DNA from 3 places in the Rhizobium sp. CB3171 genome. Region 1 is predicted to be linked to each of the others. Evidence: predicted binding sites of a transcription regulator. Region 1 holds the regulator's gene; each other region holds the start of a gene.

Evidence for each region. Region 1 encodes PhoB, which activates phosphate uptake and scavenging genes when phosphate is short. Its sites were predicted from a motif close to TGTCATNNANCTGTCAT; they were not measured.
Region 2: QA648_RS15290 (DUF2794 domain-containing protein) is a predicted target of PhoB. The motif match lies at 4,095-4,111, and genes of this name have one in related genera.
Region 3: QA648_RS07850 (LTA synthase family protein) is a predicted target of PhoB. The motif match lies at 3,628-3,644, and genes of this name have one in related genera.

What each region holds. Positions count from the first base shown of each region.
Region 1 covers NZ_CP121652.1:151,828-159,250, reverse strand. Annotated here, with positions in the region: gene argF (ornithine carbamoyltransferase) at 1-812, opposite strand, end outside; gene QA648_RS00780 (aspartate aminotransferase family protein) at 886-2,085, opposite strand; gene QA648_RS00775 (GcrA family cell cycle regulator) at 2,511-3,035, shown strand; gene phoB (phosphate regulon transcriptional regulator PhoB) at 3,135-3,818, opposite strand; gene phoU (phosphate signaling complex protein PhoU) at 3,851-4,564, opposite strand; gene pstB (phosphate ABC transporter ATP-binding protein PstB) at 4,616-5,431, opposite strand; gene pstA (phosphate ABC transporter permease PstA) at 5,446-6,780, opposite strand; gene pstC (phosphate ABC transporter permease subunit PstC) at 6,777-7,423, opposite strand, start outside.
Region 2 covers NZ_CP121652.1:3,134,776-3,142,198, forward strand. Annotated here, with positions in the region: gene QA648_RS15275 (ABC transporter permease) at 1-2,010, shown strand, start outside; gene QA648_RS15280 (Bax inhibitor-1/YccA family protein) at 2,236-2,976, shown strand; gene QA648_RS15285 (GNAT family N-acetyltransferase) at 3,099-3,656, shown strand; gene QA648_RS15290 (DUF2794 domain-containing protein) at 3,672-4,073, opposite strand; gene QA648_RS15295 (thioredoxin family protein) at 4,402-5,145, opposite strand; gene acnA (aconitate hydratase AcnA) at 5,408-7,423, opposite strand, start outside.
Region 3 covers NZ_CP121652.1:1,595,916-1,603,338, reverse strand. Annotated here, with positions in the region: gene QA648_RS07865 (3-deoxy-7-phosphoheptulonate synthase class II) at 1-362, shown strand, start outside; gene QA648_RS07860 (GFA family protein) at 519-944, shown strand; gene QA648_RS07855 (DUF1003 domain-containing protein) at 1,034-1,582, opposite strand; gene QA648_RS07850 (LTA synthase family protein) at 1,663-3,591, opposite strand; gene QA648_RS07845 (NAD+ synthase) at 3,782-5,461, shown strand; gene QA648_RS07840 (hypothetical protein) at 5,492-6,319, shown strand; gene QA648_RS07835 (ankyrin repeat domain-containing protein) at 6,486-7,423, shown strand, end outside.

The sequences.
Region 1 (7,423 bases):
ACTTCCTCCCCGCGATGGGCGGGCAGGCAATGCATGAACAACGCGTCCTTGCCGGCCTGTGCCATCAAAGCCGCGTTGACCTGATAGGGCTGGAAGACATTGTGACCGCGGGCCCGGTGCTCCTGATTCATGGAAACCCAGGTATCGGTTACCACACAATCGGCGCCGGCGACCGCACGGTCAGCATCATGCGAGAGCATGATTTCGGCGCCCTCGTTGCGGGCCCAGTTCAGATAGTGATCCTTCGGCTCGGAACCAAGGGGTACGGCCATGTTCATGCGATAGCCGAAACGGGCAGCCCCTTCGACCAGCGAATGCAGCACGTTGTTGCCGTCGCCGGTCCAGGCGATGGTCTTGCCCTTGATCGGACCGCGATGCTCCTCGAAGGTCATGATGTCGGCCATGATCTGGCAGGGATGCGTGTCGTCGGTGAGAGCGTTGATGACCGGCACGGTCGCGTGCTGGGCGAGTTCCAACAGGCGCGAATGTTCGGTCGTGCGGATCATGATGGCGTCGACATAGCGCGACAGCACCTTTGCCGTATCGCCGATCGTCTCGGCGCGGCCAAGCTGCATTTCCGTGCCGGACAGGAACAGCGTCTCGCCGCCGAGCTGGCGCATGCCGACATCGAAGGAGACGCGGGTGCGGGTGGATGGCTTCTCGAAGATCATCGCCAGCATCTTGCCGGCGAGCGGCTTGTCGGCCGCACCTGCCTTCAGCGCCTGCTTTCGCACGATGGCATCGTCGATGATGCTGCGCAGATCGGCAGCCGCGACGGCCGAGAGATCGAGAAAGTGTTTCGGTGAAGCCATGTCCCTACCTGTACTCCAAAAATGATAACGCCCGCCGTGGGGCAACAACGCCCCCGATCAGCGGGCGCTGAACTCAAGCCGACTTCTTGACGCGGGCGGCACGCAGGCTTTCGGCGGCACGTTCGATGCGGGCAATGCCTTCGCGCGCCTCCTCGGCCGTGACCACCAGCGGCGGCAGCAGACGGATGACGTTGTCGCCGGCCGGCACACCCAGCAGATGTTCGGCGCGGATCGCCTGCAGCAGGTCCGCCTGGGGAATGGCCGCCTTGATGCCGAGCAACAACCCTTCGCCGCGAACATCCTCGATAATATCCGGAAAACGATCCTTGAGCGAGGCCAAGCCCTGGCGGAACACCAACGCAACATCGCGCACATGCTGCAGGAAACCGTCTGATAGCACGACATCGAGCACGGCGTTGCCGACCGCCATGGCGAGCGGATTGCCGCCATAGGTCGAGCCATGCGTGCCCGCCTTCATGCCTGCGGCCGCTTCCGCGGTCGCAAGGCAGGCACCGAGCGGAAAGCCACCGCCGATGCCCTTGGCGACGGCCATGATGTCAGGCGTGATGCCGGCCCATTCATGGGCAAAGAGCTTGCCGGTGCGTCCGACGCCGGTCTGAACCTCGTCGAGGACCAGAAGCAGGCCATTCTCATCGCAAATCTGACGCAGGCCGCGCAGGAACTCGTTGGTCGCCGGGCGGATACCGCCCTCGCCCTGCACGGGCTCGATCAGGATCGCGGCTGTCGCATCGGTGATGGCGGCACGCACCGCGTCGAGATCGCCGAAAGGCACCTGGTCGAAGCCGGGCGCCTTCGGGCCGAAACCTTCGAGGTACTTTTCCTGGCCTCCGGCGGCGATCGTCGCGATCGTGCGGCCATGGAAGGCGCCTTCGAAGGTGATGATATGGAATTTCTCGGGATGACCCTTGTAGAACTGGTAGCGACGCGCCGTCTTGATGGCGCATTCCAGCGCCTCCGCACCGGAATTGGTGAAGAATACCTTATCGGCGAAGGTCGCCTCCGTCAGGCGCTTCGACAATTTCTCCTGACCCGGCACCTCATAGAGGTTGGACAGGTGCCAGACCTTATCGGCCTGCGACTTCAGCTCTGCAACCAGATGTGGATGGGCGTGGCCAAGCGAATTCACCGCGACGCCCGCGGCGAAATCGAGATAACGCTCGCCGGTCTCCGTGATCAGCCACACGCCCTCGCCTCGCTCGAACCGCAGCGGAGCACGCATATAGGTGTCATAAAGCGGCGCGGTTTCAGCCATGGCGCATTCTCCTCGATCACAACCTTTAGGGCCAATCGTTTCCTTCGAATGAAACGGGCCCGGAAAAATCAAAAATGCCGCCTTGCGGCGGCATGGGCACTATTGATGTTTTGCACTGCGATGTCAACAAAACTGGCGATTTAGCAGGTGCGGCAGAGCGCCTCTCGATGGATGGCATGTCTTCGACAACTTATATTGCATAAATGCCACTCACGTATAGCAAGTTGGGGAAAACCTCGAAATCGATTCCTCAAGATTCCCGCGACTCTTGTCACGGAGTCAGCCTCACACTAGGTTAAAAACCAATTACTAGACTGCATGCGGCGGAACTAGTCACCACAATTTTAAAGCGTTTCACGCCTCGACCCAATTCGAGGCAATGGTGAGGGATTCTGCCATCAGAAACGCGATAGCGGAGACAGGGCATGAATTGGACAGACGAACGCGTCGAGAAGCTGAAAAAGCTGTGGTCCGAAGGTTTGAGCGCCAGCCAGATCGCGGCACAGCTCGGTGGTGTCAGCCGTAATGCCGTCATCGGCAAAGTGCATCGCTTGAGCCTGCCGGGCCGAGCGAAGGCCGGTGGTGCGGCAACCACAGCTCGAGCGCCGAAGCGCAATACCTCGGCCCCACGCGCGCCGAATTACGCCTCGCGCGTTGCAACCCGCACGGTTACCCGCCAGCAGGGTGCGACGATGCTCAAGGAAGAGGTCGAGATCGATACGGTCAGCGAAGTCGAATATCGTCCGGCCGCCAATGTGGTCGTTCCGATCTCGCGCCGCCTCGGCCTGACGGAGCTCACGGAGCGCACCTGCAAGTGGCCGGTCGGCGACCCGCTGAAGGAAGATTTTCACTTCTGCGGCAATGACAGCCCGGACTCTTCGCCCTACTGCACCTACCATCAGCGGCTGGCCTATCAGCCGGTGCATGACCGGCGCCGGGCCGCGCACTGAACCACACCAGACAAAGGAAAAACGGGCCGAAAGGCCCGTTTTCTGTTTCCGCCGCTATGTTGGATGGCCAATCGGGTTGCCCCGATCAGGCCTCCCCCATCAGGCCTCCATGGAATAACCCGCGCCGCGAACGGTGCGGATGACGTCCTGCATGTTGGAGAAATTCAGCGCCTTGCGCAGGCGGCCGACATGCACGTCGACGGTGCGTTCGTCGACATAGATATCATGCCCCCACACGCCGTCGAGCAACTGAGACCGAGAGAAGACGCGGCCGGGGGACGACATCAGGAATTCCAGAAGGCGGAATTCCGTCGGCCCCAACCGCACTTCACGGCTCTTTCGGTGGACGCGATGGGTTTCGCGGTCCAGTTCGATATCGCCGCAGCGCAGTACCGTGGACAGGACCTCCGGGCGGGCTCGGCGCAACATCGCCTTGACGCGGGCCATCAGTTCCGGCGTCGAGAACGGCTTGACGACATAGTCGTCCGCGCCGGTGGAAAGGCCGCGCACGCGCTCGCTTTCCTCGCCGCGAGCGGTGAGCATGATGATCGGCAGGCGCTCCGTCTCCGGCCGCATGCGCAGCCGACGGCAGAGCTCGATGCCGGACACGCCGGGGAGCATCCAATCGAGGATCAGAAGATCGGGGATGCGCTCCTGGAGGCGCAGCTCAGCTTCGTCGCCTCTCAGGATAGTGTCGACCTCGAAGCCCTCGGCCTCGAGATTATAGCGCAGCAGAACGCTTAGCGCTTCCTCGTCTTCTACAACAGCAACTCTCGGAACCATGCGCCTCTGGTCTCCTTCTCTTGGTGTCTACTTTATTCCGTTACCGAACCGACGGTGTTGGCGGTATCGTCCTTCGGGCGCTCGCCTTCGGGCTGGGCACCGGTCGCCATGTAATAGATCGTCTCGGCGATGTTCGTGGCATGGTCGCCGATGCGCTCGATGTTCTTGGCGCAGAAAAGAAGATGCGTGCAGGTGGTGATGTTGCGCGGATCTTCCATCATGTAGGTCAGCATCTCGCGGAAGAGCGAGGTGTACATGGCGTCGATTTCCTCGTCGCGTTCGCGGATCGACACGGCCTTGTCAGGTAAACGGGTCGAGTAGACGTCGAGCACTTCCTTGAGCTGGACGAGCGCCAGTTCGGAGAGGTGTTCGATGCCGCGGGCGAGACGACGCGGAACGCCGGTGCCCTGCACGGCGATGACGCGCTTTGCGGTGTTCTTGCCGAGATCGCCGACGCGCTCCAGATCGGCGGCGATGCGGATGGAGCCCATGATTTCACGCAGGTCCGCAGCCATCGGCTGACGGCGGGCGATGGTGACGATCGCCTTGTCGCCGACTTCGCGCTCGGCGTGGTCGAGAATGACGTCATCGGAGATGACCTTCTGCGCAAGGCTGGCATCGCCGTTTACCAGGGCGCGGACGCTGTCGCTGACCATCTGCTCCGCCAGGCCGCCCATTTCGGAAATGCGGCGCGTCAGGAACTTCAGGTCTTCGTCGTAAGCGGAGAGAATGTGTGTTGAGACCATTTTTTTATCCTCTAGGTGAAAGATGTGAAAGGAACCGCGCGGGGAGCATCATCAGCCAAAACGGCCCATGATGTAATCCTGCGTGCGGTAATCATCGGGATTGGTGAACATCTTATCGGTATCGTTCTCCTCGACCAGATGGCCGAGATGAAACATTGCGGTACGTTGCGAAACGCGGGCTGCCTGCTGCATGGAATGCGTCACGATGACGATCGTGAAGTTTTCCCGCAGCTCATGAATGAGTTCCTCGACTTTGGCGGTGGCGATCGGATCGAGCGCGGAGCACGGCTCGTCCATGAGAATGACCTCGGGACTGACGGCGACGGCGCGGGCGATGCAGAGGCGTTGCTGCTGACCGCCTGAGAGGCTAGTGCCGGCATCATAGAGCCGGTCCTTCACCTCGCCCCACAGCCCGGCCTTCTGCAGACTGGTTTCGACGATATGGTCGAGATCGCTCTTGGACCGATGCAGCCCATGGATACGCGGACCATAGGCCACATTCTCGTAGATCGACTTCGGAAACGGATTGGGCTTCTGAAACACCATGCCGACGCGGGCACGCAGCTCGACGACATCGATTGAGTTGTCGTAGATATCCTGATCGTCGAGCGTGATTTTGCCGGTGACGCGGCAGGTGTCTATCGTATCGTTCATGCGGTTGAGGCAACGCAGGAAGGTGGACTTGCCGCAGCCGGAAGGACCGATCAGCGCGGTGACAGTGTTGGCGCGGATGTTCAGATCCACGTCGAACAGCGCGCGCTTCTCGCCATAATGGACCGAGACGGCCTGACCGATCATCTTGTAGGGGATCGTCATCATCTTCTTGGCCAGTGCTTTTTCGCTCGCGGCTTCCGTCATCATGTTCATTCCATCGCCTCCCGTCACCAGCGCCGCTCAAAGCGACGGCGTAGCAGGATGGCCCCGATGTTCATCGCAACAAGGAAGAAGAGCAGGACGATAATGGCCCCGGAGGTTCTTTCGACAAAGGCGCGCTCGGCTTCGCTCGCCCACATGTAGATTTGCACCGGCAGGGCCGTCGAAGGATCGAGCGGCCCTCTCGGATAGTTGGCGACGAAGGCGACCATGCCGATCAGAAGCAGCGGCGCCGTCTCGCCGAGCGCATGGGCAAGGCCGAGGATCGTACCCGTCAGGATACCCGGCATGGCGAGCGGCAAGACGTGATGGAAAACCATCTGCATGCGCGATGCGCCAAGCCCGAGCGCGGCACTGCGGATCGACGGCGGCACGGCGCGCAATGCCGAGCGGGTGGCGATGATGATCATCGGCAGCGTCATCAGGCTCAGCACCAGCCCGCCGACCAGCGAGGCGGAACGCGGCAGGCCCATAAAGTTGATGAAGACCGAGAGGCCGAGCAGGCCGTAGACGATCGACGGCACCGCGGCGAGATTGTTGATGTTGACCTCGATCAGATCCGTCAACCGGTTCTTCGGCGCGAATTCCTCAAGGTAGATCGAGGCGGCGACGCCGACCGGCAGCGCCAAGACCAGCACGGTCAACATGAGATAGAGCGAGCCGATTAGCGCGACGCCGAGACCCGCGGCCTCCGGGCGACTGGAATTGCCGGACAGGAACAGACCGGTATTAAACGCCTCGTGCAGGGCGCCGGCGGCGGCGAGCTGCCTCATCCAGGCGAGTTGCTGGTCGGAGACCTTGCGGTCCTTTTCGTCCGCCGTCAGGTCGATCTGTCCCTTGTAGGCAGAGTCGATATTGGCACTGGCGAGGAAAGTGACCTTCACCGTCTTTCCGATGACAGAGGGATCGGCCACGACCTTGTCGCGCAATGCAATGCGTGCGCCGTCCGATACCATTTCCATCGCCTGGCGCACGAGCGCCCGATTGGAAGGATCGATGCCCAGCGCCTTCACCACGGCGTCGCGTACCAGCGCCGTATAGTTGGCTGATATCAGGACCTTCGGATCACTGGCCCCCTTGCCTATGGGATCGATGACCTTCTCGGTGAACTCGATCGGCAGGGCGATGGAGGTCTGCACGAAGGCAGTGTAGCCGTTGCGGACAACGGTCGAGACGAGAATAATCAGGAAAACCAGTCCGAAAATGACGGCGGCCATCCCATAGGCACGAAAACGCCGCTCGGCCGCATAACGTCGCTTGATGCCGATATCCCGCCGCGCCGGAGCGCCTGGCGTCAATCCGCGCGACATATTCGGTGCCTGGGAGGATACGACATCGCTCATTCGTATTGCTCCCGGTAGCGGCGGACGACGTAAAGCGCGTAGACATTCAGGCAAAGGGTCAGACAGAACAGCGTTATGCCGAGTGCGAAGGCAACCAGTGTCTGCGGCGATGTGAATTCCGGATCGCCGGTCAACTGACTGACAATCTTCACCGTGACCGTCGTCATCGGCTCAAAAGGATCGAGCTGCATGCGGGCGGCAACGCCGGCGGCCAATACCACGATCATGGTCTCGCCGATCGCCCGTGACGCCGTCATCAGCAGCGCGCCGACGATGCCCGGAAGGGCCGCCGGCAGGAGAACGCGCTTGACCGTTTCCGAGCGCGTGGCGCCAAGGCCGAGCGAGCCGTCGCGCAGCGACCGCGGCACGGCCATGATGATGTCGTCGGACAGAGAGGAGACATAGGGAATGAGCATGACGCCCATGACGAGGCCGGCGGTCAGCACGCTCTGCGCCTCGATGAAATTGGCATAATTGCCGGTCAGCAAGCCATTGAGATCAGCCGAGATATCTCTCAGGAAAGGCCCTACCGTGACGAGCGCAAAGAAGCCATAGACGATGGTCGGAATGCCGGCCAATACTTCGAGCATCGGTTTGGCGACGGAGCGCACTCGCGCCGAGGCATATTCGGCCATGTAAATCG
Region 2 (7,423 bases), 990 kb from region 1:
GAGCCGGATTCGGTATCCGAAGGTTTCGGCTTTGCGCCGCGATTGCTCACCAGCCGTGACGCTTTGGTCGCCTCAGGCCTGATCACGACCGGAAGTCTTGTCGAACAGGTCTACAAGATCCGCATGGACGATCCCGCCAATGGCCTGAGCAACATCGCCGCCCGCGCCAATACCGCTTTTCCGCAGGCCGGCTGGTCGATCCGAACGAGCAGCCGGGCAGCACCCGCGCTCGCCGACAACATCACCCGCTTCTCGCAATTCCTGACCCTGGTCGGCCTGACCGCGCTCATCGTCGGCGGCGTCGGTGTTGCCAATGCTGTGCGCGCCTTCCTCGATTCCAAGCGCACCACCATCGCCACTTTCAAATGCCTTGGCGCACCGGCATTGGTCGTGGTGATGATCTACCTGATCCAGATCGCCCTGCTTGCGCTGGCCGGCATAGCCGTCGGCCTGATCCTTGGTGCCATCGCGCCGTTGCTCGCCTCGCAATTCATGGCCGAATTCCTGCCGATTTCGACCGCGCCGCGGCTTTATCCCGGCCCGTTGACGCTGGCAGCGCTTTTCGGCCTGCTGACGACACTCGCCTTCGCCATCCTGCCGCTCGGCCATGCCCGCGAAGTGCCGGCGACGGCGCTCTTCCGCGAACAGGGCTTTGAGGCCCGCCGCCTGCCAAGCTGGCCCTACCTGCTCGCCGCCGGCCTGCTGATGGCAGCACTGTCGGCGCTTGCGATATACACCGCCTATGACCGCTTCATCGCCGTCGTCTTCGTCGTTTCCATCGCCGTCGCCTTCGTCGTGCTGCGCGCCGTCGCGGCCCTGCTGTCGTGGCTCGCCCGCCGCAGCCCGCGCGTCCACTCGCCGGCACTCCGCCTGGCGATCGGCAATATCCATCGGCCGGGTGCGCTCACCGCCTCCGTCGTCCTCTCGCTCGGCCTTGGCCTGGCGCTCCTTGTGACCTTGACGCTGATCGACGGCAATATGCGCCAGGAGCTGACCGGACGCATGAGCGAGCAGGCGCCGAACTTCTTCTTCGTCGATATCCAGGGTTCGGAGCTCGACGGCTTCCGCAAGGTCGTGCAGGCGCAGGCGCCCGAAGGCAAGCTCGTCGAAGTGCCGATGCTGCGCGGCCGCATCGTCGCCTTCAATGGCGAGGACGTGACCAAGAGGAAGGTGCCGCCGGCCGGTCAATGGGTGTTGCGCGGCGACCGCGGCATCACCTATGCCGAGACCCTCCCGGAGAACGCCGCCCTTACCGAAGGCCAATGGTGGGGCAAGGATTATAGCGGCGAACCTCTCGTCTCCTTCTCCGATGAGGAAGGCAAGGCGCTCGGCCTGAAGCTCGGCGATACCGTGACCGTGAACGTGCTCGGCCGCAACGTGACGGCCAAGATCGCCAGCTTCCGCAAGGTCCAGTGGCAGTCGCTGTCCATCAATTTCGTGATGATCTTCTCGCCGAACACCTTCAAGGGCGCGCCGCATGCCTGGCTCGCTACCCTCACCGATCCCACTGCTACGTCGGCGCAGGAAGCGGCGATCCTGAAGAACGTCACCAACACTTATCCGACGATCACCAGCGTCCGCGTCAAGGATGCGCTCGATATCGTCAACACTCTGGTCGGCCAGCTTGCCGCCGCTATCCGTGCCGCGGCGTCGGTGGCGCTGATCGCCTCCGTGCTGGTGCTTGCGGGCGCGCTTGCTGCGGGAAACCGCGCACGCACGCATGACGCGGTCGTGCTGAAGACGCTCGGCGCGACGCGAGCCATGCTGATCCGCGCCTTCAGCTATGAATATCTGATGCTGGGAGCGGCGACCGCCGTCTTCGCGCTGCTCGCCGGTTCTGTCGCGGCCTGGTACATTGTCAGTCACATCATGCACCTGCCATCGACCTTCCTCCCGGATGTCGCCTTCTCGACCCTCATCATTGCTCTGCTGTTGACGGTCGGGATCGGGCTGGTGGGCACTTGGCGCATTCTTGGCCAGAAAGCAGCGCCTGTCCTGCGTGAACTCTGAGCGTATGAACCCGAAAAAGCCTGCGCCGCCAAGGCGCCTGGAGCATTAACCGAGCGTCGGGAAATAGCCCGATATTACGCCGATTTAACCCTGCCGCCGCCGCTTAGCCCTTGTGCATGGGGCGTGAAAGCCTCATATTCTGTGCAGGCATGCTGGAGCTCCGCAGCGGCGCCTGGGACCAAGTGCCCGACACGCTACTCACATCGGAGCTTGAAAGAGGAAAACATGGCTGACTTTCGCAATTACCAAAACCGGGCGCCCAGCGGCGCGCAAACCGGTGCGATGATAGATGAGGGCCTTCGAGCTTACATGCTCAAGGTCTATAACCTGATGGCGCTGGGTCTGGCGATCACGGGTTTGGCCGCCTATTTCGCATTTTCGCTCGCCTTCGCTGACGGGCAGATCACAGCTTTCGGCCAGGCGATCTACCTGAGCCCGCTGCGTTGGGTCGTCATCCTCGCTCCCTTGGCGATGGTGTTCTTCCTGAGCTTCAGGATCAATAGCATGAGCGTGGCCGCCGCGACGACGACCTTCTGGGTCTATGCCGCTTTGGTGGGCCTGTCGCTGTCGTCGATCTTCATCATCTACACCGGCCAGAGCGTCGTGCAGACCTTCTTCGTGACCGCCGCCTCCTTCGGCGCGCTGTCGCTGTTCGGCTACACGACGAAGCGTAACCTTTCGGCGATGGGCTCGTTCCTGATGATGGGTCTCTTCGGCCTGATCATCGCGATGCTCGTCAACATCTTCCTGCATTCGTCCGCTCTGCAGTTCGCCATCTCGGTGATCGGCGTGCTGATCTTCGCAGGCCTGACCGCCTGGGATACGCAGCGGATCAAGGAAATGTACTATGAAGCCGACGACGTTGCCGTTGCTGGCCGCAAGGCGATCATGGGCGCGCTGACGCTCTACCTCGACTTCATCAACCTGTTCATGTTCCTGCTGCAGTTCATGGGCAACCGCAAATAACTGCTGCGACATGAATGATCCTTCGAAAAGGCGGCTCCGGCCGCCTTTTCTGTTTGCCTTGCTGCTTCGGACACGGCTTTATTATCCGCCATTGAAATCGCAGATCAGGCAATAAAACCCAGATGTCCTTCCGCCTTCGCAACGCCACATCAGCCGACCTTCCCTTCATCACCGCCATCTACCGCGACTCCGTTTTGAACGGCACCGCAAGCTATGAGATCGTTCCGCCGGGCAAAGAGGAGATGGCAGGCCGCTTCCAGGCGATCCGTGACAAGGGCTACCCGTATATCGCCGCCGAAGGCGAAGACGGAGCCTTCCTCGGCTATGCCTACGCCTCCGCGTTCCGCACGCGGCCGGCCTATCGATGGATGGTGGAGGATTCAATCTATCTCGCGCCCGAAGCCCGTGGCCGCGGCATCGGCAAGGCGCTGCTGGCAAATCTGGTGGAAACCTGCCAGAGCCTCGGCTTCCGCCAGATGATCGCCGTCATTGGCGGCGCCCACCCGGCCTCCGTCGCCCTCCATCGCGCCGCCGGCTTTACCGAGACAGGCCTGTTGAAGGGTACCGGCTACAAGCACGGCCGCTGGCTGGACACGATGTTGATGCAGAAGGTGCTCGGCGAGGGTGCGGAAACGGATCCCGACCCTTCGGTCTATCCGGGGACGCTATTCAGCGAGTAGCGCGGCAGGCGAAGATCACTTCTCCACCAGCTTGAGCTGCTTATCAAAAACCTTCAGCACCTGCGTCAGGTCGTGGCCGCGCTTCAGGATCATGCCATTGGTACTGATTACGGAAAATGCGCCCTGCTTGGCGGCGAGCTTCGGGTTTTTCTCGATGCGGAAGAGCGGCAGCTCGCCCGAGCGCTTGAAGACCGAGAAAACCGCCTTTTCCCTGAGATGGTCGAGGGCGTAGTCACGCCATTCACCCTCGCCGACCATGCGGCCGTAGATCCACAGAATTGCGTCCAGCTCCCTGCGGTGGAAAGTCACCGGCAGCGGGTCCTTGCTTTGTTTATATTCTCTGAGATCAACGACGACGGAAGAAGTGGTGTCGACGGAACGGCTTTCGCCGTGTCGCAATTCCGGCTGATCAGTCATCAATCCCCCAGGGGTTGTGTCATGACAAGAAGATGACAGTTTGCCTCAGCCACGGCAAATTGCAAGACCAAGAGGCACTCACAATTTCTTGCGCTTCGAGCAAAGCATCTTGGCTGCGCCGCATTTCAGTCAAAACGAAGCCCCATTTACCGGAACTATAGGGATCGGTTTGGCGCCGCCGCGCCAAACGGCCCGGCCGGGGCGTATCGACCGAACCCCAGCCCCGAATGCGCCCTCGCCGGGCACTCTCCTCCTTTCGGCAAAGCCGAAACAGAACTTTGGCGCCAGCCGAAATGGAGCCTTTCGACTGACGTCGGAAAAATGCAGATCAGCCGTCGGTCCCGGCCGTCAGGACGGTCGCGCCGATGATCGCCGCCGGGTCGCCCGATGGCGTCGACGACTGCAACAGAACCGCCAGGCCGCGCCGACCGGCCTTATCCAACACATTGGCGGGCAACACGACATTCAAGGCCTTGCCGTCCCACATGCCGACTGTTTCAATGTCCGAAACCGCGTGCAGATAAGTGATCTGCTGGCCGTTGTTCTCGCCGGCCTTCGGCGAAACCTGCTGTTCCCTATCGAAATAGGCGACGACCACATTTGCCCGGCCCTGGCCTGCGCCGATCTTGATCTCCAGTTCGTCACCCTTCATGGCGGCACTGACGGGAACCGTCAGACCCTTGCCCTGGCGCTGGAAATCGTCGAGCTTGAAGTTGATGGCGTTTAGATCCGCACCGTTTAGGTGATCACGGCCATTGATGATCGCCTGCGGCGTATAAACCCCACTGCGGCCGAGCGTACGGGCATAGGCATATTGCCGGGCCGTATTGTCCTTGGAGGCCATCGTGTCGTTCCAGCCGAGATAATTCCAGTAGTCGACGTGATAGGCGAGCGCGACGACGTCGCCCTGGCGGATCAGCTTCTCAAATGCAGCATCGGCCGGCGGACAGGAGGCGCAGCCCTGAGACGTGAAGAGTTCGACGACGCCTTTGATTTTGGCAAGCTCCTGCGCATGCAGCGAACTTGCGAGCGCGATGCCTGCTAGAAGTGGAACCAAAAACCGTAAGCGCATGCCGTTGTACCTCTTTCTCAGACCTTGAAAGCCATGTGCTGGCGCAGACCCCGAAAACGCTTCGCGCAATTTCAAGGTATCCGTAAGGCCTCATCAAGCCTGATAAATCTGAAACAAGAGATAATAGCTAACCACGATGACGCAAAGTCACGAAGGGGTGAGACGAAGGCCCGGAGCCATTAGCGTCGTACACATCAGCGTGAAAAACAAGACGCCGCCGGAGAGATGCTCCGGCGGCGTGTATAGGTGGTCTAAACGTCAATTAGGCGGCGAGATCGCGCAGAACGGTCTGCAGGATGCCGCCATTGTTGACGTAGGTCACTTCATCCAGCGTATCGATGCGGCAGATGATCGGAATGTCCTTCACCGTGCCGTCGCCGTAGGTGATCTTGGCGATCTTGCGCTCGCGCGGCTTGATGTGCTCCAGACCTTCGATGGTCACGGTCTCATCGCCCCTCAGGCCGAGGCTGGCCCAGGTGGTGCCGTCCTCGAAGACGAAGGGGATGACGCCCATGCCGACCAGGTTCGAGCGATGGATGCGCTCGAAGGACTGGGCGATCACGGCGCGCACGCCGAGCAGGTTCGTGCCCTTGGCAGCCCAGTCGCGCGACGAGCCGTTGCCGTATTCGACGCCGGCAAAGATGACGAGCGGAACGCCCTCGGCCTTGTACTGCATGGCCGCATCGTAGATCGAGGTCTCTTCCTTGGACGGATAGTGGATGGTGTAGCCACCTTCCTTGCCGTTCGGGCCGAGCATGTGGTTGCGGATGCGGATGTTGGCGAAGGTGCCGCGCATCATGACTTCATGGTTGCCGCGGCGCGTACCGTATTGGTTGAAGTCGGCAACGCCGACGCCATGGCCAATGAGGTAGGAACCGGCCGGCGAGGCAGCCTTGATCGAACCGGCCGGGGAAATGTGGTCGGTGGTGATCTTGTCGCCGAAGAGGCCGAGAACGCGAGCGCCCTTGATGTCGGAAACACCAGCGCCGGTCTTGCCCATGCCAACGAAGTATGGCGGGTTCTGCACATAGGTCGAGTTGTCGTCCCAGGCATAGGTCTGGCCCGGAGGAACCTGCACGGCCTGCCAGTTGGCGTCGCCCTTGAAGACGTCGGCATACTTGGTTTCGTACAGCTCGCGGGTGACGTATTTCAGGATGAATTCCTGGACTTCCTGCGAGGTCGGCCAGATGTCCTTCAGATAGACCGGCTTGCCGTTCTGGTCTTCGCCGATCGGCTCCTTCGTCAGGTCGAGCTGCACCGTGCCGGCGAGCGCGTAGGCGACGACGAGCGGCGGGGACGCCAGGTAGTTCGCCTGGACGTCAGGCGAGATACGGCCTTCGAAGTTACGGTTACCGGAGAGAACGCCGGAAACGATCAAGCCCTTGTCGTTGATCGTCTTCGAGATCGGCGCCGGCAGCGGGCCGGAATTGCCGATGCAGGTGGTGCAGCCGAAGCCGACCAGGTTGAAGCCGAGCTTGTCGAGATCGGCCTGCAGGCCAGACTTGGCGAGGTATTCGCCGACGACCTGGGATCCCGGTGCCAGCGAGGTCTTGACCCACGGCTTGGTCTTCAGGCCCTTGGCAACGGCGTTGCGGGCAAGAAGGCCGGCAGCGATCAGCACCGACGGGTTGGAGGTGTTGGTGCAGGAGGTGATGGCGGCGATCGCAACGTCACCATGGCCAAGATCGAAATCCGTGCCTTCGACGGCATAGCGGTTCGAAAGCTGGCCCGGCTTCTTGTATTCGGTGTCCATCGAAGTGGCGAAACCGGAAGCGATGTTTTCCAGCGCGATACGGCCTTCCGGACGCTTCGGGCCGGCCATCGACGGCACGACGTCGTTGAGGTCGAGTTCCAGCGTGTCGGTGAAGACGAGGTCGGAACCGTCATTGTCGCGCCACATGCCCTGTGCCTTGGAATAGGCTTCGACCAGTGCGATACGATCCTTCGCACGGCCGGACATGTTGAGATAGTTCAACGTTTCCTTGTCGACCGGGAAGAAGCCGCAGGTCGCGCCGTATTCCGGACCCATGTTGCCGATGGTGGCGCGGTCGGCGAGCGGCATGTTGTCGAGGCCGGGGCCGAAGAATTCGACGAACTTGGAAACGACGCCCTTCTTGCGCAGCATCTGCACGACGGTCAGAACGAGGTCGGTCGCGGTGACGCCTTCCTTGAGCTTGCCGGTCAGCTTGAAGCCGATGACTTCCGGCAGCAGCATGGACACGGGCTGGCCGAGCATGGCGGCTTCAGCTTCGATACCGCCAACACCCCAGCCGAGAAC
Region 3 (7,423 bases), 1.4 Mb from region 1:
CCGTCGAGCGCGAGGGCCGCAAAGTCGTATGGTCCTGCGATCCGATGCACGGCAATACGATCACGCTCAACAACTACAAGACTCGTCCGTTCGAACGCATCCTGTCGGAAGTGGAAAGCTTCTTCCAAATCCATCGCGCCGAAGGCACGCATCCGGGCGGCATCCACATCGAGATGACCGGCAAGGATGTGACCGAATGCACGGGCGGCGCCCGCGCCGTCGGCGCCGAGGATCTTCAGGATCGTTACCACACCCATTGCGACCCGCGTCTCAATGCCGACCAGGCGCTCGAGCTGGCGTTCCTGCTCGCCGAACGCATGAAGGGCGGCCGCGACGAAAAGCGTCTGCGCGCACACGGCTGATCGAAGCTGTAAAATCATCATCTGCGAAAAGGGTCGGTTATGCCGGCCCTTTTCTTTTGTGCTCTTGCAATCAATCTCGCTGAATCCTGCTTCATTTCTTTGCATTTGACGCGAACGTCATCATCGTCAAACTTGCTGAAAAAGAGAGGGATCAGCATGAACGACGATCACACCGGTGCCTGCCTTTGCGGCAGCGTACGTTTCAAGACACATGGCCCATTGCGGGAGGTGGTCGGTTGCCACTGCTCGCAATGCCGAAAGCAGACGGGGCTCTATTACGCGGCGACTAATGTCCCCCTCGATAACATCACGATCGAAGGCGAAGACGCGATCACATGGTACCGCGCCAGCTCCTTTGCCCGTCGCGGTTTCTGCCGAACCTGCGGTTCGGCGCTTTTCTGGGTAGCTGACGAGGCCAAGGAAATCTCGATCATGGCCGGCCTCTTCGACAGCCCCAGCGATCTGAAACTGGCCTATCATATCTACTGCGCCGACAAGGGCGATTTTTACGAGATCGACGATGGATTGCCGCAATACAGACAGGGCCGGCCGGGATTGCTGACGGCGGGGTCTTCGGATTAGGTTCTTGTCGGCTGGCGCGACACTTCCAAAGCCTCGCAACTACCGCCTCGACGGGCGATCCGACTATCTGCTGCCCGAGGTCAGCCAGCTTAGACGATCGACCCGCCGCTACTCTTGTCTTCGATCCTACTGCTCAGCCGTGCGAATTCCTCGCGCAAGGCGGATAGTTCCGTCAAAACGTGCAGGTCGATCTTCTGATGCAGGGAGAGAACTTCCAGTTCCGCCTTGAGATTGACTTCGTAGTCCTTTGCGGCCTCGAAGCGGTCGCGTTCGGCCTGGCGGTTCTGGGACATCATGATGATCGGCGCCTGGATGGCGGCGAGCATGGAGAGGACGAGGTTGAGGAAAATGAAGGGATAGGGGTCGAAGGCGCGGGTCATCAGCACGATGGTGTTGACGACGCACCAGACGACGAGGAACGCCAGGAAGGCGAGTATGAAAGACCAGGAGCCGCCGACGCGGGCAATGCTGTCGGCGAGGCGTGCGCCCGTGGATGCCTCGGCAGAAAAGGCAGCGTTGATGTCGGTGGAAACGATTTTCCGCTCATGCGCCTTTTTCAATACACGCTTTTCGATCTCGCCGAGTTCCTCGGCCGTCTTGTCGAAATGCTGATGAACGAAATTGGGTAGATTATACATGGGAACGCTCCGAAGACTTGGTCGCTTTGGCCGCAAGTATTCGACTGCCCGATGGAATTGCAATGCAAAAAGGTCGGAGTCTAGCTACCCTGGCCGACCAGCCAGGCATGCGACGGGAAGAAGCGGTCGAGCCCATATTCGTGTCCGAACATGACGTCATGCTGCAGGGAGCGGTAGTCGCGTATCAGCGGATCGAGGTTTTGCTCTTTGCGAGCCCAATCCGGAAACGCCTGATTGTCGCGCGTCGCGAGCTGATAGCGATCGATGATGGTGTATTTCTTCTGCAAGCGGCCGAGAAAGCCGGTGTAGAAAGGATGCTCGTAGCCGGCGGTCTTCAGGATATGATAGGGCAGTTGCGACGGGCTGATCGTTCCGACATCCCTACGCACGCCCTTTTTGCTCGACCAGATGACCAGCGGTGTTTCATGCTGCCGCTTCATCACATCGAGCGACGCTTTTCGGGTCGCCACCTGTTCGGGCATGTAATTCGTATCCGGATAGACCGTGCCAAGCGGCGGCAGATGATCGCCCCAGAGGACGATAATCGTCTCGCGATCGCGCTTCGAAGCCCAATCCATCAGCATTTTCAAGCTCTGGTCGGCTTCCCGAACGCCTTGCGCATAGGTCGCGAGCGTGTCGCGATCGGCGTCGCTCAGATCGCCTTTGATATCGACCGTATTCTCGGCGTAGCGATGCGCTTCATAGGGACCGTGACCCTGCAGGGTGACGGCGAAGAAGAAAAACGGCCGCTCCATGGCGTCGCCCTCGCGCATGATCTCCTTCATCAGCGAGTCGTCGGAGGCAAAAAGGCCGCGTTTTTCCATAGGCGGCATGGTCTCCTCGGTGCGGAACTCCTCGAAACCGAAAGCCTTGTAGACTTCGTTGCGGTTCCAGAACCAGCCGCTGAACGGATGGATGGAACGCGCTGCATAGCCTTCGCCGCGGAAGAAGGTGGCAAGTGAGGGCATCGGCCGGCGGACATATTGCTGATAGGGAATGCTGCCATAGGGCAGGAAGGCGTTGGAGAAGCCGGTCAGTGCCTCGAACTCGACATTGGCGGTCATGCCGCCGAATTCGGGAGAGAAGACATAGCCCGACTGCGCCGCGCGGATGTTCGGCATGGGATCGGGCGTGAAGGTCAGATTGGAAAGCCTTGTCGGGTCCCAGAAAGACTCGCTCATCAGCATGATGATGTCGGGCTTTTCGCGTGGGCCGGAAAGATAGCCATAATTGCGGGCGGGTAGGGCGTCGATCGCATTTTGTCCATATCCGCCAGGCGCTTTGACGTCCGCCATCGGCAGGTTCAGCGAGAAGGCGATGATGAAGCCGTTGTAAGCGTAATTTTCCTTCTGATCCCAGACGATGGGGATGATGCGCAGTTTTTCGCGGATGAACGAATTTTGCGTCGGATCCATCTGCGAGACGAAGACGGTCATGAGCGGCAGGCAGACGGAGAGCCGCGCGACCCTCTCATTGCGCGAAAGCGCTGTCGCATGTCGCCAGGCGTAGCGCCAGAGGAAGGCGAGCGCGACAATCGAGGCGATGACGCCGACAGCGACCGCAACCGCGGTCCACGGGCGCTCGCGCACGATCACCGGCATGAGTTCCAGGATCTGGTGCGCAAAAAGGAAATCCGAAGGATAGAGGGGATCGGAAAGATAATACTGTTTCTGGTTGGAGATAAGGGCCGGAACCAGCACCAGAGGCACAACCACCAAGATCGATGGATGCGCGCGGCCGAACACGGCGTCAAGCGCCAGCATCAGGAGCATGACGATGCCGATCGTGGTGAAGCCGGGATGAATAGGCGAATCGAAATAGCCGGGAAGATCCGTCAGCTCACCGCGCGCAATCCACTCGACGGCGATGACGGTGAAGAGCGCAAGCAGGAAGGTCAGCGCAAGGCTCTGAAGCTGGCGTAAAACCGTCGATCGTCGGCTCGTCGCACCAAGCTTTTGCAGAATGGCAAATCTGCCAGCCAACACGGAACTGGGGATCAAGGCGACCAACGGCCCTCTCCAATTGTTACAAAACCGTCACATAATTGTCGCCTCTCTGTCATGAATGGCGGCTGAACCGCAAGGCTTACTTAGTATTTTTTGGTGGCGAAATATGTCCTCTGCGAGCAGCGCCATCTTTGGCGCTTGAAGAGGGCCGAAGGCTGTTGCGGAACGGGGTGGCGCTCGCTAAATATATGGCATGACAGAACAAAGCCCCATCACCCAGACCATCCGGATCGCTGTCGCGCAACTCAACCCGACAGTCGGCGATGTCTCCGGCAACCTTGCCAAGGCGCGGGAAGCGCGGGCCGAGGCGGCGCGCGAGGGCGCGCAGCTCGTGTTGCTGACGGAGCTGTTCATCTCCGGTTATCCGCCAGAGGATCTGGTGTTGAAACCGGCCTTTATCCGCGCCTGCCGGAAAGCTGTGGAGAGCCTTGCTGCGGATACTGCCGATGGCGGCCCGGGCGTTGTCATCGGCTTTCCCCGCCAGGACGACACCGGTCGCTACAATTCGGTCGCTGTGCTCGACGGCGGCAAGATCATCTTCATCAGAGACAAGGTCGATCTGCCGAACTATGGCGAGTTCGACGAGAAGCGGGTCTTCGATGAAGGTACCGTTGCGGGGCCGGTCAATTTTCGGGGTGTTCGCATCGGTATCCCCATTTGCGAGGAAATCTGGAACGATCTCGGCATCTGCGAAACGCTAGCCGAAAGCGGGGCGGAAATTCTTCTGGTTCCGAACGGCTCGCCCTACTATCGCGGCAAGGTCGATGTCCGTCACCAGGTCGCGTTACGGCAAGTGATCGAGTCGGGTTTGCCGCTCATCTTTGCGGCCCAGGTTGGCGGTCAGGACGAACTGGTTTTCGACGGTGCAAGCTTCGGCTTCAACGCCGACAAAACTCTGGCCTTCCAGATGAGCCAGTTCGAAACCGCGTTGGCGGTGACGACCTGGAAGAAGAACGGCAATGGCTGGCATTGCGCCGAGGGTCCGATGGCGCATATTCCGGAAGGCGAGGAGGCAGATTATCGCGCCTGCCTGCTGGGTTTCCGCGACTATGTGAACAAGAACGGCTTCAAATCGGTCGTGCTTGGTCTTTCCGGCGGCATCGACTCGGCGATCTGCGCCGCCATCGCCGTCGATGCGCTGGGCGAGGAGCGCGTGCGTACCGTCATGCTGCCCTACCGTTATACATCGGAAGATTCCCTGAAGGATGCGGCCGATTGCGCCAAGGCACTCGGCTGCCGCTACGACATCGTGCCGATCGAGGAGCCGGTGACCGGCTTCACCTCGGCGCTTTCCGATCTATTCGAAGGGACCGACAGCGGCATTACCGAGGAAAATCTGCAGAGCCGTGCCCGCGGCACCATTCTCATGGCGATTTCCAACAAATTCGGCTCGATGGTGGTGACCACGGGCAACAAGTCGGAAATGTCTGTTGGATATGCCACGCTCTATGGCGACATGAACGGCGGCTTCAATCCGATCAAGGATCTCTACAAGATGCAGGTCTATGCGCTGTCGCGCTGGCGCAATCTGCATGTGCCGCCGGGAGCGCTTGGCCCATCGGGCGAGGTGATCCCGTTCAACATCATCGACAAGGCGCCGTCTGCCGAGCTGCGGCCGAACCAGACGGACCAGGATTCGCTGCCGCCCTATCCGGTGCTCGACGACATCCTCGAGTGCCTGGTGGAAAAGGAAATGGCGGTCGAGGAGATCGTTGCGCGCGGGCATGACGTCGCAACCGTTCATCGCGTCGAGCATCTGCTTTATCTCGCCGAATACAAGCGCCGCCAGTCGGCACCGGGCGTGAAGATCACCAAGAAGAATTTCGGTCGCGATCGGCGCTATCCGATCACCAACCGGTTCCGCGATCGTTGATCGCAACGCCCCGTGGCGAATGGAGAGGCAATGCGCAGCTCGGTCGAGATCTACAATATCCGCACCGGTGAAAACCGCGTCGTCTGGCAGACCGAGCGGCTGGTCGAGGCGCCGAACTTTTCGCCGGATGGGCGCTACCTCCTGCTGAACGGCGATGGCCTGCTTTATCGGCTTCCGCTAGACGGCAAGGCCGAGGCCGTTCAGGTCGATACCGGTTTCGCGACGCTCTGCAACAACGATCACGGCATATCGCCCGACGGTTCGCTGATCGCCATTTCCGACAAGACGGAACACGGCAAGTCTTGCATCTATGTGCTGCCGGCCGAAGGCGGCACCCCGCGGCAAGTGACGCGCAATCTGCCCTCCTATTGGCATGGCTGGTCGCCCGATGGGCGGCGGTTTTCCTATTGCGGCATTCGCGACGATATCTTCGATATCTATACGATCTCGATCGACGGCGGCGAAGAGACACGGCTGACGCATGGCGAGGGACGCAATGACGGCCCTGACTATTCCGCCGATGGGCAATGGATCTATTTCAACTCCAGCCGCACTGGTCTGATGCAGATATGGCGCATCCATCCCGATGGGACCGGGCTACAACAGATCACCAACGACAACTACGGCAACTGGTTCGCCCATCCGTCGCCGAAGAACGATAAGGTCGTGCTGATCTCCTACGATCCAGATGTCTTCGACCATCCGCGCGATCTCCATGTCCGGCTGCGGCTGATGGATATGGATGGCGGCAATCTGACGACGCTGTTCGAGCTCTTCGGCGGGCAGGGGACGATCAATGTGCCGAACTGGGCGCCCAATGGCGATGAGTTCGCCTATGTCCGCTACGAGCCGGCCTGATCGCTCTGGACAGGCCAGACGGCTCGCGATAAGTTCCGGATCGTTCGCAGGGCGCATCCGATCCGCGGGAAGGGCAAGGCCCACCTGATGCATAGAACGTAAGACTGCCACACCTCTTTTCAGTCTGTGGGCGCGGATACCGGACGTGAATGAAAGGAGGTCTTTCGTGACCACGCGCTCTCTGGCGGGCAATGCCACCGTCGATTCCCTGAAAAAACAGGCCAAGGCTTTTCTGAAAGCCGTTCATTCCGGTGATTCATCGGCACGCAGTCGCGTCGCACCGTATTTCGCCGATGCGCTCGAAGTCGGGCTTCAGGACATCCAGCTTGTTCTTGCCCGCGAATATGGCTTCTCAAGCTGGACGAAACTCAAGGCGCATCTGGAAAGCGCCAATCGCGAGCAAACTCCCCTAGATCAGCTTGCCAATCAATTCCTGTCGCTGGCGACGGTTTCCTATTTCTCCCACGTTCCGGCAGATCCGGCACGCTTCGAGGAGGCGCTGCAATTGCTGGAGGCTCATCCTGAAATTACCGGGGACAGCATCTACATTGCCGCGGCGCTTGGCGACGCCGCCGGTGTGGCGCGCTGGCTCGATCGCCAGCCACAGCTTCTCGATCGGAAAGGCGGGCCTTACGATTGGCCGCCCTTGCTCTATGCCGCCTATGCTCGTTTGCCCGGTCGGTCCAGCTTGTCGGCGGCGCGAGTCCTTGTCGAGCGTGGGGCCGATCCCGACGCCTTCTTCCTCGACGGCGGCCAATATCGCTTCACGGCGTTGACCGGCATCTTCGGAGAGGGCGAAGCCGGCAAGGTCCGGCAGCCGCCACACCCTGATTGGGAGGCTTTCGCGCGCCTATTGCTCGACGCCGGCGCGGAAGTGAATGACAGCCAGGCGCTCTATAACCGGATGTTCGAGCCCGACAATTCCTGCCTGGAATTGCTGCTTGAATACGGGCTTTCCGCCGCCGACAAGAACAATTGGCTGGTGCGCGAAGACGGTCTGATGGTGGCGAATTCGCAGACGGTGTTCGACTATCAACTGGCTTGGGCCTGTGAAAAGCGCATGGGCGCGCGCGTCAGGCTGCTGGTCGAGAATGGGGCTGACGT